DNA from 2 places in the Paraburkholderia sp. TE9906 genome. Region 1 is predicted to be linked to the other one. Evidence: predicted binding sites of a transcription regulator. Region 1 holds the regulator's gene; the other holds the start of a gene.
What was found. The regulator FNR, encoded in region 1, switches genes on or off when oxygen is low (the NO sensors DNR and NnrR bind a similar motif). The targets are predictions, from matches to a motif close to TTGATNNNNATCAA.
Positions count from the first base shown of each region.

Region 2: ACZ9H4_RS24405 (universal stress protein) is a predicted target of FNR. The motif match lies at 3,814-3,827, and genes of this name have one in related genera.

Region 1 is NZ_JBWCCT010000001.1:463,972-471,244, forward strand. It holds gene ACZ9H4_RS02090 (helix-turn-helix transcriptional regulator) at 353-1,057, shown strand; gene ACZ9H4_RS02095 (helix-turn-helix domain-containing protein) at 1,041-1,358, opposite strand; gene ACZ9H4_RS02100 (acyl-homoserine-lactone synthase) at 1,511-2,104, shown strand; gene ACZ9H4_RS02105 (FadR/GntR family transcriptional regulator) at 2,228-2,917, opposite strand; gene ACZ9H4_RS02110 (universal stress protein) at 3,202-3,675, shown strand; gene fnr (fumarate/nitrate reduction transcriptional regulator Fnr) at 3,908-4,702, shown strand; gene ACZ9H4_RS02120 (SUMF1/EgtB/PvdO family nonheme iron enzyme) at 4,821-6,158, shown strand; gene ACZ9H4_RS02125 (erythromycin esterase family protein) at 6,396-6,983, shown strand; gene ACZ9H4_RS02130 (fused MFS/spermidine synthase) at 7,100-7,273, shown strand, end outside.
Region 2 is NZ_JBWCCT010000009.1:100,994-108,266, forward strand. It holds gene ACZ9H4_RS24390 (cation-translocating P-type ATPase) at 1-1,589, opposite strand, end outside; gene ACZ9H4_RS24395 (carboxypeptidase-like regulatory domain-containing protein) at 1,592-2,185, opposite strand; gene ACZ9H4_RS24400 (universal stress protein) at 2,182-3,135, opposite strand; gene ACZ9H4_RS24405 (universal stress protein) at 3,239-3,715, opposite strand; gene ACZ9H4_RS24410 (LemA family protein) at 3,933-4,520, opposite strand; gene ACZ9H4_RS24415 (F0F1 ATP synthase subunit gamma) at 4,594-5,445, opposite strand; gene ACZ9H4_RS24420 (F0F1 ATP synthase subunit alpha) at 5,442-6,998, opposite strand; gene ACZ9H4_RS24425 (F0F1 ATP synthase subunit B) at 6,976-7,273, opposite strand, start outside.

The DNA of each region.
Region 1 (7,273 bases):
TGCGGACGAATGCGCGGTTGGATCCGCCAGTCGCGGCCTCGTGCTTATTAAAATCAGCGGGGTAATAATATTGCCAATGAAAGGCTTCAAAATGGCGACGACGAGGGAATTACCTATTTCGGGAGCCAGCAACTCTCAATCGGGCTAAACAGACTTAGATGGCAGTTCGCTCGTTTTCTTCGCAGTGGCGCCCGTCATGCCGTTCGACAGCGTTCGGCGCTGCGCAAGTTTTTTTAGTGTTAGATTGTGACGATTAAAACCGCCGGGCGGATTACCGTTCCGCGACGAAACGCAACGGGATGTTTGCGAGCCTGAGAGAGTTAAGCAATTGTCGCTACATTTTATCGAGCAGATGGCACCGCTACTGGACGCCGCCGACGAAGCGGAATGGTTCCGTGCGATTGCGGGCCTTGCCGAGACATGGGGCTTCGACAGAATTTTGATCGCCATGCTACCGCGCCCGACCATGCGTCTGGAAGATGCGTACATACGCAGCACCTACGCGCCGGCATGGCGACAGACGTATGACAAAGAGGGATTGGTTCACATCGACCCGACCGTCGAACATTGCATGGCGCGCGCCGCACCGCTGATCTGGTCGCCGGCAATCTTCTCGACGACAGCGCAGCAATCCTTGTACGAAGAAGCGCGCTCATACGGGCTGCGCGCCGGGGTGACGGTACCGATTCACGGACCGAACCAGGAAGCCGGCATGATGTGCTTCGTCAATGACAACAGTTCGAGCGAAGATTTCCAGCGCCACGTCAACGCAGCGCTGCCGAATCTGGCGTTATTGCGCGACCTGGTTATCGATACCAGCCAGCGCCATCTGGATACGCACGCTCAGACCGTCTTGCCCAAGCTCACGCCGCGCGAACGCGAGTGCCTGAAATGGACCGCACGCGGCAAATCCACTTGGGAAATCTCCCATATCCTGAACTGTTCGGAAGCCGTAGTGAACTTCCACATGAAAAACATCAGGACGAAATTCGGTGTGAATTCGCGGCGTGCGGCAGCCGTGATCGCGGCGCAACTCGGGCTTATTGACCCGGGTTGAGAAACGCGGCGGCGTCGCGGCTATAGAGCACCCGCTCGGCACGGCCCAGATCGGCATCGGAAACGGTTTTCGTGAAGTACAAGCCCAACAGGATCGACACCGGCGCCGGGATTTCGGCACCGGATTCGAACCGGCTGCCGCGCGACTGAGTGACGCCGAACCGTGCCCAGAAGCGGCGCTGGCTTTCTTTTTTCTTCTTGCGGTACGCAATGATCAGCACACGATCCACCGCCGTGGAGGCCTCCGCCGGGCGCGTTTGGAGGCCAGTCTGCGGTTGCCAGTGATTTTCGAGAAGTTCCATTTTCGTGCCTTGTCGGTTGGATGCGGATACGTGTCTCGAATTCTGCGTTACCCGATAAGCATGCACACCTATCCAGGTAGGTAGGTGGCAGAACAATTCAATATGCATAAGTTTTCCTGGTATTGGTTTCTCAACTCGTTCAGGAGAACGGCATGCAAACAGCGATCCGGATTGGAATGCGGCAGGATTTCGACAACTCGGACATCAACGAGATGTACCGCCTGCGGGCACGGGTGTTTCACGGGCGGCTCGGCTGGGATGTCCCAACCATAGCGGGCATGGAGATCGACGGCTACGACGCCCTCGGGCCGTACTACATGCTGATTCAGAGCGAAGACCGGAAGTTGCGCGGCTGTTGGCGCATGATGCCGACCGAAGGTCCCAACATGCTGAAAGACACCTTCCCCCAGCTGCTGCACGGCGAGCAGGCGCCGGTCGGGCGGCACATCTGGGAGTTGAGCCGGTTTGCGATCGAAACCGGTGGCGAGGAGCAGTCGTTCGGCTTCACGGACATGACGATCCAGGCGATTCAGGAAGTCATGAAATTCGCGCAGCGGATGGGTATCACGCGGTACGTCACCGTGACCACCACGCCGATCGAGCGGCTCCTGCGCAGGACCGGCATCGACATCAGCCGGCTCGGCGCGCCGGTGCAAATCGGCGTGGAGCGGGCGGTGGCGCTGAATGTCGCGGTGAGTCCGAAGACCCTTACGGCCTTGTTCGGCCCGATTGCGGTTGCGGCTTAGTCCGGACGCTCGTTCGCGCCTGGCGTCGGTTCAGGGAAATTTGTCCCGGTTTGATTGCGGGCCATGGGGGGCCGGGACAAGCGCTTTCCCGTGGCTGGGCCGTGTTGAGTCGCTACGCGGAACTCAGGAGCCGAACATCCGTTCGAGCGCATTCTCGAGATGCGCGCGCATCGCCGCGCCGGCAGCTGCGGCGTCCTTGCGGCGAATCGCATCGAGCACCGCCATGTGCTCGGCCTGGACAAGCCGCTGACGCTCCACCGTCTTGACGAGCGACAGGTTGCGCGACAGGTTCATGCTGAACAGTATCTGTTCCTCGATGAACGACATGACCGTGATGAAAAACGGGTTTTTCGACGCGCGCGCCACGGCCAGATGGAACAGGAAGTCGTCCTGCGCGCCGATCCCGCGGGTTTCGATGATGCGCTCCAGTTCGTCCCAGGCGTGCTGAATCGCGGCGATGTCGTCGGCATCGGCTTTGAGCGCCGCCTGCGCGGCCGCGCCGGCTTCGGTCACGATGCGAAATTCGTAGCATCGGCGAATATCGGACAGCGTTTCGAGCGGCGCGAAACGGCGCACGTCCGGATCGGGCCGCCGCGCGACCGTGGTACCCGACCCGTGCCGCGTCATGATGATGCCGTCCGCCCGCAGACGCGCCAGTGCTTCGCGCACGGTCGGCCGCGAGGTCGCAAAACGTTCGGCCAGCGCGTGCTCGGTTGGCAAGCGCTCACCTTCCTTGTACTCGCCTTCGAGAATGCGATTGAGGATGTCGCCGTAGATCTTCTCGGGCAGGCCCGTGGTTTTGCGCTCGTTCATCGGCGGGCTGAAACAGCTTGTCTGAATATCATTTAATTGTAAGGCCAACTTTGGCCGTTCCTTACGGAAATATGCGCCCTGAATCGAGCAGCGGGGCGCCGCCCCGCGCGCTATCAAGCTTGGCGACAAGGACACCGGACCCATGAATTTGATAAGAGTTTGATTTACATCCCGGTTGAGTGCATCTTTTTCGGCCATCATCTAAGCTTCGTTGGTATAAAAGACCAAGGAGCCGGGCCGTGAGAACGGCTACGGCATACGGATTTTTCAGACGCGGAGTCGCCATGTACACACGCATCCTGGTAGCGGTCGACGGCAGCAACACTTCCCGCCGTGCATTCGAGGCAGCCCTCGCGCTCGCCAAATCCAACGGCGCCGTTCTGCGGCCTTTCTACGTTGTCGAAAACACGCCCATGTACTTCGAAGCGCCCGGCTACGACCCGTCGATCCTGCGCAACCGGTTGATCGAAGAAGGCAGGGAGTTGCGCGCGGAATTCGCGCAGACGATGGCCGAACAAGGCGTCAAGGGGGACCCGGCCGTCAGCGAAGCATCGTCGCTCGGCGATGTTTCGGACATCGTGCTGAAGGCCGCCGCCGAATTCGACGCCGACCTGCTGGTAATGGGCACACATGGCCGGCGCGGTTTTCAACGGCTGATTCTCGGCAGCGTCGCCGAGCGTTGCGTGCGCCAGGCGACCATCCCCGTGTTGCTGATTCCGTCCGCCGCGGGCCAGGACAAGGAAGCCGCCGCCCAATAACAGCGCTTCGCGCGACCGCCGTTTGCCATGTGTGGAACGGCGTCGCGCAATGGCGGCTCATTCGTGGGCCCCGCACCGATGGAAGCGCTCAGGAAATACCTGGCAGTCCAGCCACCCACGACCGTGCCACAACGCTCAAGATGCCTCACCGACTGAACGCGTCACTTTGCCGCCAAATCGCGTCCAGGGTGGGTGGGACAATCGCCACTACTCTGACAATCGGCTGCAGAACATGCTCACTCCTTCCGCTATAACGCACTCCACCGGCATCGACGGCCCCTCCGCAAGTTCGTTGCCGGCGCGCAGCGGCCGCCGGGCTGCACCGGTGCGGGCGACCGCGCGCACCGCCGCCCGCTGTTCGAGTTGTTCGATGCGGCAACTCTGCATGCCTCAAGGCCTGTCCGCCGAGGAACTCGCGAAACTGGAAACGCTCATCTGCTCTGCGCGCCCGGTGCAGCGCGGTGAAGCGCTCTATCGCAGCGGCGACCGTTTCGACAACGTCTACGCCGTCCGTTCCGGGTCGATGAAAACCGTGATGGCGCACCGCGACGGCCGCGAGCAGGTCACCGGCCTGCGGCTCGCCGGCGAGGCGCTCGGGCTAGACGGCATCAGCGAAGACGTCCACGCGTGCAGCGCCGTCGCGCTCGAGGACAGCACCGTTTGCATCGTCCCCTACAGCGCGCTCAAACGCCTGTGCCGCGAAATCAGTTCGATGCAGGAGCGCATGCACAAACTGCTGGGCGCGCAAATCGTTCGCGAAGCCACGCAGATGATGATGCTCGGCTCACTGTCCGCGGACGAACGCGTCGCCGCCTTCTTGCTGGACGTGTCGGAGCGCAATGCGCAACGCGGCTATTCGTCGGCGGAATTCAACCTGCGCATGACGCGAGAGGACATGGGCAGCTACCTCGGCATGACGCTCGAAACCGTGAGCCGCACCTTGTCAAGATTTCAAAAGCGCGGCCTGATCGACACACAGGGGAAGCACATCCGCATCGTCGATCTGGCCGGACTGCGCCAGGTCTGAGCCGTTTGCCGGGGCTGGCCGGCGCCCGCCTACGCTCGTTCGGCGCGCTTTCGCCTTGGCATGGCTCCTGCGACCGGGTACAGTCTTTAGTCCCTCCCCCGCAAGGAGACCCGGCGAAATGAATCGCGACCCCGCCCCACGTCACCCGCTCGTCCAGCGTCTGATCGACGCGCGTCAGGTCACTGACGCATTGTTTGCCATCGTCAAACCCGAATTTCTGTATGAACGGCCGATCCGTGAACGCCACCGGATCGTGTTTTACATCGGCCATCTGGAAGCGTTCGATCGCAATCTCTTCGATCGGCGTGTATGCGACCTGCCCGCGTTCGCCCCGGAACTCGACCAGCTCTTTGCTTTCGGCATCGATCCGGTCGACGGCGGCTTTCCGACCGATCAACCCGGCGACTGGCCGTCGCTCGACGCCGTACGCGCGTATGTCGCGCGTGCGCGCAGGCAGATCGACGACGCGCTCGCCGGTCTCGCGGACGCCGCCAGGTTCGGCCGCGACGGCGCGCAAGCCGACACCTGCCGGCAGTTGCTGAACGTCGCGATCGAGCATCGGCTGATGCATGCCGAAACGCTCGCGTACATGCTCCATCAGTTGCCGCTTGCACAAAAGGTCACCGAACTGCGCGAGTCCGTGGTCACGCATCCCGAACGCCCGGACGCGTTGGCGTCGATGGTCCGGGTGCCGGCCGGGTCGGCGGTGCTCGGCATGCCGCGCGACGCCGGCCAGTTCGGTTGGGACAACGAGTTCGGCGAATTACGCGTGGACGTGCCCGCCTTCGAGATAGACCGGTACATGGTGACGAACAGCGCGTTTGGCGAGTTCATCGAGGCCGGCGGCTATCGCGAATCCGAATGGTGGTCGGAGAAAGATTGGGCATGGAAGGAAGCCGAGCACATCGAGCACCCGGCCTGCTGGTCGCGACGCGAGGCGAGCGGCGAAACAGGCGGCAACGCGAGTGAATGGATGCTACGCACGATGTTCGACGAAGTGCCGCTGCCGCTCGACTGGCCCGCCTATGTGAGCCACGCCGAAGCCAGCGCTTACGCGCGCTGGGCCGGCAAGTCGCTGCCCACCGAAGCGCAATGGCAACGTGCGGCGCAAGGTGTGCCGCACGCCGGGTCAGGCAACTTCGATTTCCGCAGTTGGGACCCGAAGCCGGTTGATGCGTATCCGCAGAACGTCAGCACGTTTGGCGTCGAAGGTCAGTTCGGCAATGGCTGGGAATGGACTTCGACGGTATTCGATGCGCTGCCGGGCTTCGAAGCGTTTCCGTTCTATCTGGGTTACTCGGCCAATTTCTTCGATGGGCAGCATTACGTGCTCAAAGGCGGCTCGGCACGCACCGCGCAGTGCATGCTGCGGCCCGCTTTCCGCAACTGGTTTCAAGCGCATTATCAGTACGTGTATGCGGGGTTTCGCTGTGTGAGGGCGACAAATAAAGAATAAGTTGACGCGAAATATCGCCTTAGCCCACGCCTCCTGGCCCAACACCGCGTTCCGCCGGCGCGGGTGGAAGAAATGGCTTCATTTACGATGACATGGGGCACGTCGTCGCTTGCAACGAAGATCCGGCGCGGCGGCACATGACGGTGCCCGATTCCTTCAGCAGGAACCGTCAGGACTGGGCACTCCGCGTCGCAGGCGAGAGTGACAGGTCCGCCGCAATCCGACATCAACTGGTTCGTGCAGGGCGAAGGCGACGCCGGAGCGGATACCACGCTCGGCGACTTCCGGCGTTTTCCGACGTGGATGTGGCGCAATCGTGAAATGCGCGACTTCATCGTCTGGCTGCGTGCACACAGCGCCGGACTGCCGCCCGAAGAGCGAGTCGGTGTTTATGGACTCGACCTGTACAGCATGCACCAGTCGGCAGATGCAGCGATCCGCTATCTGGAGCAGCTCGATCCCCAGCGGGCCGCGATGGCGCGTGAGCGTTACGCTGCGCTCGACCATGTTCGCGAGCCTCAAGCCTATGGCTATGCCACTGCAGTTGGCGCCCGCCCTGACGCGCGCGAAGGCGTCGTCGCGCAATTGCTGCCACTGCGCACCGACGCGCTGCTCCACCTCGCGCAAGATGGCCTCGCGGCACTCGACGCACAGTTCTTCGCACAACAAAACGCCAAAGTCGTCGTGAATGCGGAAAACTATTACCGCTCGATGTTCGGGCGACGCCTGAACACATGGAATTTGCGTGACGCGCACATGTACCGCACGTTAGCCGCCCAGCGGGAGGTGGTCGAAATGACTTATGTGATAATATCATTACCATAATCTGCAAATCAGGTTAGCCATGCAACATGGCTGCCGGCCGAGCGGAAGCGGAGCGAAGGCGCTCCCGATTATCACGAGGCTGAAGAGCCAGACATACACGCTGCCCAGGCAACTGCATGGATCACTCGCACGCGTCCTTCAACGCCTATATGAAGTTTCTTGCCGGGCCGCCCGCGGACGGTACGCCCGTTGTGCTGGAAACGGCCAATGCGCTGTCGCTGCACTTCGATCTACTGGCCACGCAGAGCTTCATGTCCCGACGCGATCCGCACAAGCTGATGCTCGGCTAT
Region 2 (7,273 bases), on a different contig from region 1:
TCGGTCGCGACGGCCCGCGCCGTCGACGGATAGTCGCCGGTAATCATCACGACCCGCACACCCGCGGCTTTCAGCGCCGTCACCGCGCCCGCCACCTCGGGCCGCACGGGGTCGAGCAGTCCGACCAGCCCCACCAGCGAAAACGCGAAGTCGTGCTGTTGTTCCGGCCATGCGTCGCCATGATGCCGAGCCCGCGCCACGCCGAGCACACGCAGTCCGCTTTCCGCCATGCGCGTGGCGCGCTCCATCAGCGCGTGCGCCTCGTCCGGCTCGAGGTGGCATAACGAGCAGATTGCCTCGGGCGCGCCCTTGCATGCCACTGCCCGATGATCGAGTTCGGGCGTCTCCCATACATGCGACATGGCTGGCAGTTCAGGCGTCAATGCGTATTCCTGCACGAGCGACCATCGTTCGTGCAGGCGCTCCGTGCCGGCGAGGCTGGAACGACCGGTCTCATGAAATGCACGCTCCATGGGGTCGAGCGGTTCGATTTCGCTCGCGAGCACAAGGTATTCCAGCAGCTCATGAAACGCCGCGCCGATATCGAGCGCGCCGTCCTTCAGCCATTGCTCTTCGCCGTTCGCGTAGAGCGCGCGCACCGACATACGGTTCTGGGTCAGCGTGCCCGTCTTGTCGACGCACAGCACCGAGGTTTGCCCGAGTGTCTGGATCGCGCTCAGGCGCCGGGTCAGCACGCCCTCTTTGGCGATCCGGCGCGCGCCGAGCGCCATGAAGACGGTGAAGATCATCGGCAGTTCTTCGGGCAGAATGCCCATCGCGAGCGTGATGCCGGCCAGCAGGCCGGGTATCCATGCACCTGTACGCCAACGATAGGCAAAGACGAGCAGCACGCAGATGGTCACCGCGAGCGTCGCGAAACGCCTGACAAAGCGCCGGATCTCCACTTGCAACGGTGAAGGCGGCTCGCTCACCGCGGCAAGGCTGGTGCCGAGCCGGCCAAGGTCGGTCTGTCCGCCCGTCGCGGTGACACGCATGCGGCCCTGACCGCGCACCACCATCGAACCCGCATACAGGCAACGCTGCGACACGTCCAGCGGCGTTTCGCCTGACGCGCTGGCGAACTTCACGACGGCGACCGACTCGCCAGTGAGCAATGATTCGTCGACACTCAGTTCGTGGGCTTCCGTCACCGCGCCGTCGGCCGGCACCTTTGCGCCCTCCTCGATAAAGACGACGTCGCCCGGCACCAACTCCGTCGCCGGGACGTATTCACGTTTGCCGTCGCGCAATACCTGCGCTTGCGGCGCGGACAGATCGCGCAGCGCTTCGAGCACGCTCGCCGTGCGATGACTCTGGACGATCGTGAACGACAGCACGGCAGCGACGAAAGCGAGCAGCGTCAATGCCTCCGCCATCTCGCCGACGAGACCATACAGGCCGCTCGCACTGAGCAGCAGCAGGAACATGGGCTCCGTGAGTGCGTCGCGAACAGTGCTCCACCAGAGGTGCGGATTGTCGCGCGCGGTCACATTGCGGCCGTGCAACGCCTGCAACGCCTTCACCTCAGCGTGGGTCAGCCCCTGCGCCGAGGCGGCAGGCTCCGCGCACGCGGGACCCGGCGTCCGCATGATCAGGGTTGGCCCTGAGCGCGCTTCGCCGCGCGACACGTCGCGCAGTCCGGTTGCGCATCGCCGGTGCGCGCCTGCAAGACGATGTGCAGGTCCACGCCGCCACGGCGCGGAACGTCCACCGTCCTCGTCATTTCCGCGCGTCCGGCATGCGCGGCGATACGATAGCGCCCGGCCGGCAGCATCACGAACAGGAACGGCCCTTCCGTGCGCGTGTCGAGAATGGCGTGCCCCGCCGCATTGGCGATCGTCACGTCGACATCGGAGAGGTAGTTGCCGGAGGCAGCGGAAAACATCATGCGCAGACTGTAACGAGGCGCGAGCGCGAGAAATGTTTTAGCCTCATCGGCGCCGATTCCGCCGGTCATGTAGAGCACGCCATCGCGGCTCACAGCCTCAGGCAACGATTGCGCGGATGCCACGGCGTTCACGGCAACGAGCGCGAATGCGAGACCGATTCGAAGCAGGCGCGAATTGACGATTTGCATGTCGGAAAGGCCTTCCCGGTTCGTGAGCGGCTGAGACGATCCGGTCGCGGGCAGCCCGCAACTGGATTCGTTCGGCGTATCGACCTGAATGTCTGTCGCCCGTTTCAAGCCTCGGGTGCTGGCCGCGCCAGCAGCAACGGCGTGCGAGCGAGGCGCGCGGTGCGGCTGGCGACGCTGCCGAGGAACCAGCGCGCGATGCCGCGTCGTCCGTGAGTGCCGACGACTATCAGGTCGGCGCGCCATTGTCCGGCGTCGCGGACGATCGCATGCGCCACGTCGTCGCTCACAGGCTCCGTCTTGACGAGCGCGGTCTCGGCGGCATTGGGCAAGTCTTCGAAGACTCTCGCAGCCGCCTCGAGAATCACCTTGCCTTCCTCGATGAACGCGTCCTCGAGAACGTGGATCGGCACGATATCGGTCAGCCGGACGGCCTGGTCGACCACATAAAGCGCACGAAGGCGGGACTCGGGCGTCGCTATCTGCAGTCCGAAATGCAATGCGTCGAGCGAGGCCTTACTGCCGTCGAGCGCGAACAGTATTCGCCCCGGCGATGCCTCGATCGGCGCGTCGTAGCTCGCCGGCACGATGAGAATCGAACACGGCGTCTGAGCGGTGACGAATTCCGATACGGTGCCTTCGACCCAGCGCAGCAAGCCATGATGCTGACGCGCACCCACGACGAGCAGATCCGCCTTCCAGTCAGCCGCGGCATCGATCAATGCATTGGCGGTGTAGCCGCCCTGCTTCGAGATTTCCACGACGCCCGACTCCACGTCGGTTCCAGCATCCGTGAATATCTTCCTGGCCCGCGCGACGGCCTCGGCTGCATCGTTAGCCAACTCGGCACGCGCAAGCTGCAGTTCGGCATTGGTCATCGATCCAAGTGGCAAGATGGCACGGGGATTTTCGGCGACGCTCATCACACGGATCCTGGCCCCCGGCAGCGTCAGGTGACGCACGTAGGCCGCGGCGCGTGCCGACTCCGGTGAAGAGTCGACTGCGATGAGTATCCGTTTGATTGCGCGGGGGGCGATAGCGGCAGTGCTCGTCGTGTTCATGATCCAGTCTCCAGGGGCGCTTCAGACGGCGCCGTGGACATCGATAGTTCATTCTCTTCGCGGCGACGCTTGATGACTTGACGTACGTCAAGATGACGGTGGCTTACAGCCCCGACGGAATCCCGTCCTGATCCTGCGGGCACCTGACCAGAAGCACCGGAACGTCCGCACGCCGCAAGAACGTTTCCGCGACGCTGCCCAGTAATAGCCGCCCCACGCCGTCCCGGCCCTGCGTGCCCATCACCACCAGTCCGGCTCCCTCACGTTGAACGCAACGGCCCAGACAGTGAGGGACGTCATCCGCGGCATTCTCCGTCTCTTCGATTTCGGTGTCGCCGCGTACGCCACGCCCGGCCATGGCCCGGCGCGCTTCATCCAGAGCAATGCGGCCGTCTTCACGGAGCACTTTACGAAGCTGCTCCGCGTCGAAATAACCCGCGTATCGGGACAGGCACCACGGATGAACGATATAAACCGCATGAAGCCGCGCCTGTGTGAGCTGAGCGAACTCGAGCGCTTCATAAAGCGCCCATCTGGACGAATCGCTGCCATCCAGAGCCACGACGATTTTCTGATACATGAACCGCTCCTCATTTCGGTCGCGGCAAACCCACTCGACTTCTTGATACTGCTGTCGCGACAGGTAACTGGATCATCGGCGCAAATGATTCCGGGCGCGTGACCTGAATCAAGCAATCGCGTTGCGAGCCGGCGAAACTCGGGGCTTACGCCGGACTAATGGCTAGTCGAGTTCAACGACCGATGCTCGCCTCCGCCCACAATGAACTGATCCTTTCTCAAACTTGCATCGAGCCGCGCAGCGTACCGAAATCGGTGCGCGGCGGCCGCTTCGCGGTTCTGTCGAGCACATCGAACTTAGGCAGCGCATGCAACGCCAGAAGGTGCGCTTCGACGTCGTGCGGGAACACAGCGAGGCTCGCGTTATAGCGGTCGGCGGCCTCGTCGTATGCCTTTTGCGCCGTGGCGATTCGCCTGTCCGCCGCGGCAAGCTGCCTGCGCAGCGATCGGAAGCGTGAATCCTGACGAAGACGCCGGTCATTGCCCGATTCGATCAGAAGACGTGATATCGCATCGCCCAGTTGCCGTTGCGCAACCTTGAACCGCTCGAACTCGATCTGGTCGGGGCGCGCTTGCCGAGTAGCCACCATACGGTCGAGACTCGCTTGCGCAGCCGCTACTTCCGCGTTGGGCGTATCGCTTGAATGCCCGGGCGGGTGCACCAGCACGATCAGATCTTTCGCGAGCTCGCCGCGCTTCTGATATTGCTGAAGAACGTCCCGCAGCGCGGCGCTCGCCTCGGCGTCGTCCAGCGGTGCGCAGCGAGGCAGGCAGCCGCCGAGGAAAACGACGGCGATGAGCAACAAGACGGCCGACGCGACAGCTTTGCTGATTGTCCACTCCCGACGCGTCCCGGTTCCCATGCCCGCCGCCCTCACACTAGATCGCCTGCATACCCGCTGTCGCCAGTTCCGCGATATCGGCGGTGATTTCGTCCTGACGGACGCGGCGATAGCTTTGCGTCAGTTCGTCGAGCGTGTCCCTCACATTCGCTCGCGCGGCCAGCATCGCGCGTACCCTTGCTTCATTTTCCGCTGCGAACGAGAGCATGAGCGCCTCGCAAATTTCGACGAACACATAAGCTTCCACCAGCCCCGTAAGCAGATTGTCGGCGGGCAAGTTGAGCAAGGGCGGCTGCGCGTGATCGACCGCCTGAAAACGCGAGAAATCAAATGGAATCAGGCTGTGCTCGACCAGCTCATTCGAGGATGCAACGCAGGGGACCGCATGCACGACTGAAACGTGGTGTGCCGCACGATTTGCCAGCCGAGCGTACAGCGCATCCGTGATGCGGCTCGCCAGCGGCGAGACGTCATCGGCATGGGAAGCCGAAGGTGAACGCCAGACGAACGGGAGACGACGTTCGTTGGCCACCATCTCGCCGCGCGTGCCGACGAGCAGAAGTTCGCACGGCGTGCGCTCGAGACAGCTTCGCGCATAGTCGAGAATGCGCTCGTTGAACGAGCCGACAAAGCCCTGCTCCGAGCACAGCGCGATCACGATCCGGGCACCGTGATCCGGCGCGGTCGTGGACGCATCCTCGCCTCGGCCATGCGAGAGGACAGCGCCGATCGCGGCCCCCACCGTCGCGGCCGATGAACGGATGCCGGGCAGCCGCCGTTGCGCTTCGCGTGAGCGGGCTGCCGCAATGCCGCGCATCGCACCGATCACGGCGTCCAGCTGGCGCGCGGTGGCGCTGCGCATTTCGATCTCGGCGAGTTTGCCGCTCATGGTTCGTTCCCCTTGCGGGCGGGGTCATCCGTCGCTTCCAGGGACAGCTGCTGCACCGTCGCGCGTACCTCGGTGACGAGCGCCATCTGGGCATCGGAGTCGAACGCCGCGTTCGCACCGACGGCTTCGCTGCGCCCGTCCGCCTGTTGGCCGGCGAGCTGGGTGCGAGCCTGGGCCGCGATAGCCGGTGGCACGGCGTCGAACACGCCCTCCTCCAGTGCCGCAAGCAGTGCGATTTCGTTGACAGTGCGCAGTGCGCTGAACCGCGGTTGCGCGATCAATGCCCGGATACGCTCTCCGCGGGCGATCTTGCCGGCGACGTGCACATCCGTGAGGCCGCCGAAGCGGCTGAACATTTCCAGTTCGAGAAATTGTGCGTAGTCGAGCCGCAAACGGCCTGACACGCTGCGCAGGGCCGGATGCTGCGCCTTGCCCCCGACGCGGCTTACACTCAGTCCGACATCCACGGCTGGGCGCTGATTGGCCGCGAATAGCGCGGCGTCCAGCACGATCTGGCCGTCCGTGATCGAAATCAGATTGGTCGGGATATACGCCGACAGATTGCCCATGTCGGTTTCGGCAATCGGCAGTGCAGTCAACGAACCGCCTCCCAGCTTCGCCGACAGTTTCGCCGCGCGCTCCAGCAAACGCGCGTGAACATAGAAGATGTCGCCGGGATACGCTTCGCGACCGGGCGGCTCCCGCGTCAGCAGCGCCAACTCGCGGTGGGTCGCGGCGTGTTTGGTGAGGTCGTCGATGACGACCAGCGCGTGCTGCCCCCGGTCGCGAAAGTATTCGGCGATCGTGACCCCTGCGAACGGCGCGATCCATTGGAGTCCGGCCGCCGAAGCTGCAGCCGCCACCACGAACACGCACCGCTCGGGGGCGCCATAGCGGCGCACGGCGTCGATCGCCCGTTGCACGGCAGTCGAGCGCTGCCCGATTGCGACATAGACACAGATCATGTCAGTGTGCTTCTGGTTGACGATGGCATCGAGAGCCAATGCGGTCTTGCCCGTTGCCCGATCGCCGATGATCAGTTCCCGTTGTCCGCGACCGATGGCAAAAAGTGCGTCGACGATCAGCACGCCGGTTTCGACAGGCTCGCTGACCAGATCGCGTGCGACGATGGGCGGCGCCGCTCTTTCCACCGGCATGCGCGTCGCCTCGGAGACCGGTTCGTCGCGATCGAGCGGCCGGCCGAGCGGATCGATCACGCGGCCGAGCAGGCCCTCGCCGACCGGCACCTCGATCACCGCGCCGGTGCGCGTGACCGATGCGCCGGCTTCGACCGTGGCGTCGTCGTCCAGCAGCACCACGCTCATGAGGTCGGCTTCCAGGGTGTGCACGAAGCCGCTCGCGCCGCTTTCGAAGCGCAGCAGCTCGTTGAGCGCCGCGTCGGCCAGTCCCGAGACGAACGCGATACCGTCTCCGACGCGTTCCACCCGGCCCCGCGTGTCGGCATAAGGTGCGCCCGCCGTGCGGGACAGCGTCTCGCGCCGCGCGGCGAGCCAGACGTCGTCAGCTGAGTCAGCCGGAAGCATGGCCGTCATGGAGCAGCGCCTCCTTGATCCGGGCGAGTTCCGCACCGAAGCTGTTGCGCACCAGCGCGTGCGGCGATCGCAGTTCGAGGCCGGCAATCAGTTGCGGATCCACTTCGAAGTTGACGGACACATCCCGCTTCAGGCACGTCGTCAGCATCGTGCGGCAGCGTTCCTGTTCCTGTGGGCTCAACGCTCGCGGCGCGGCCAGGACCGGCGCCGCGCCGTCAGCGCCCAGCGCCGCCCGAGCAGGCTCCGGGAGTTGTGCGACGCCCGCGGCGATCCCG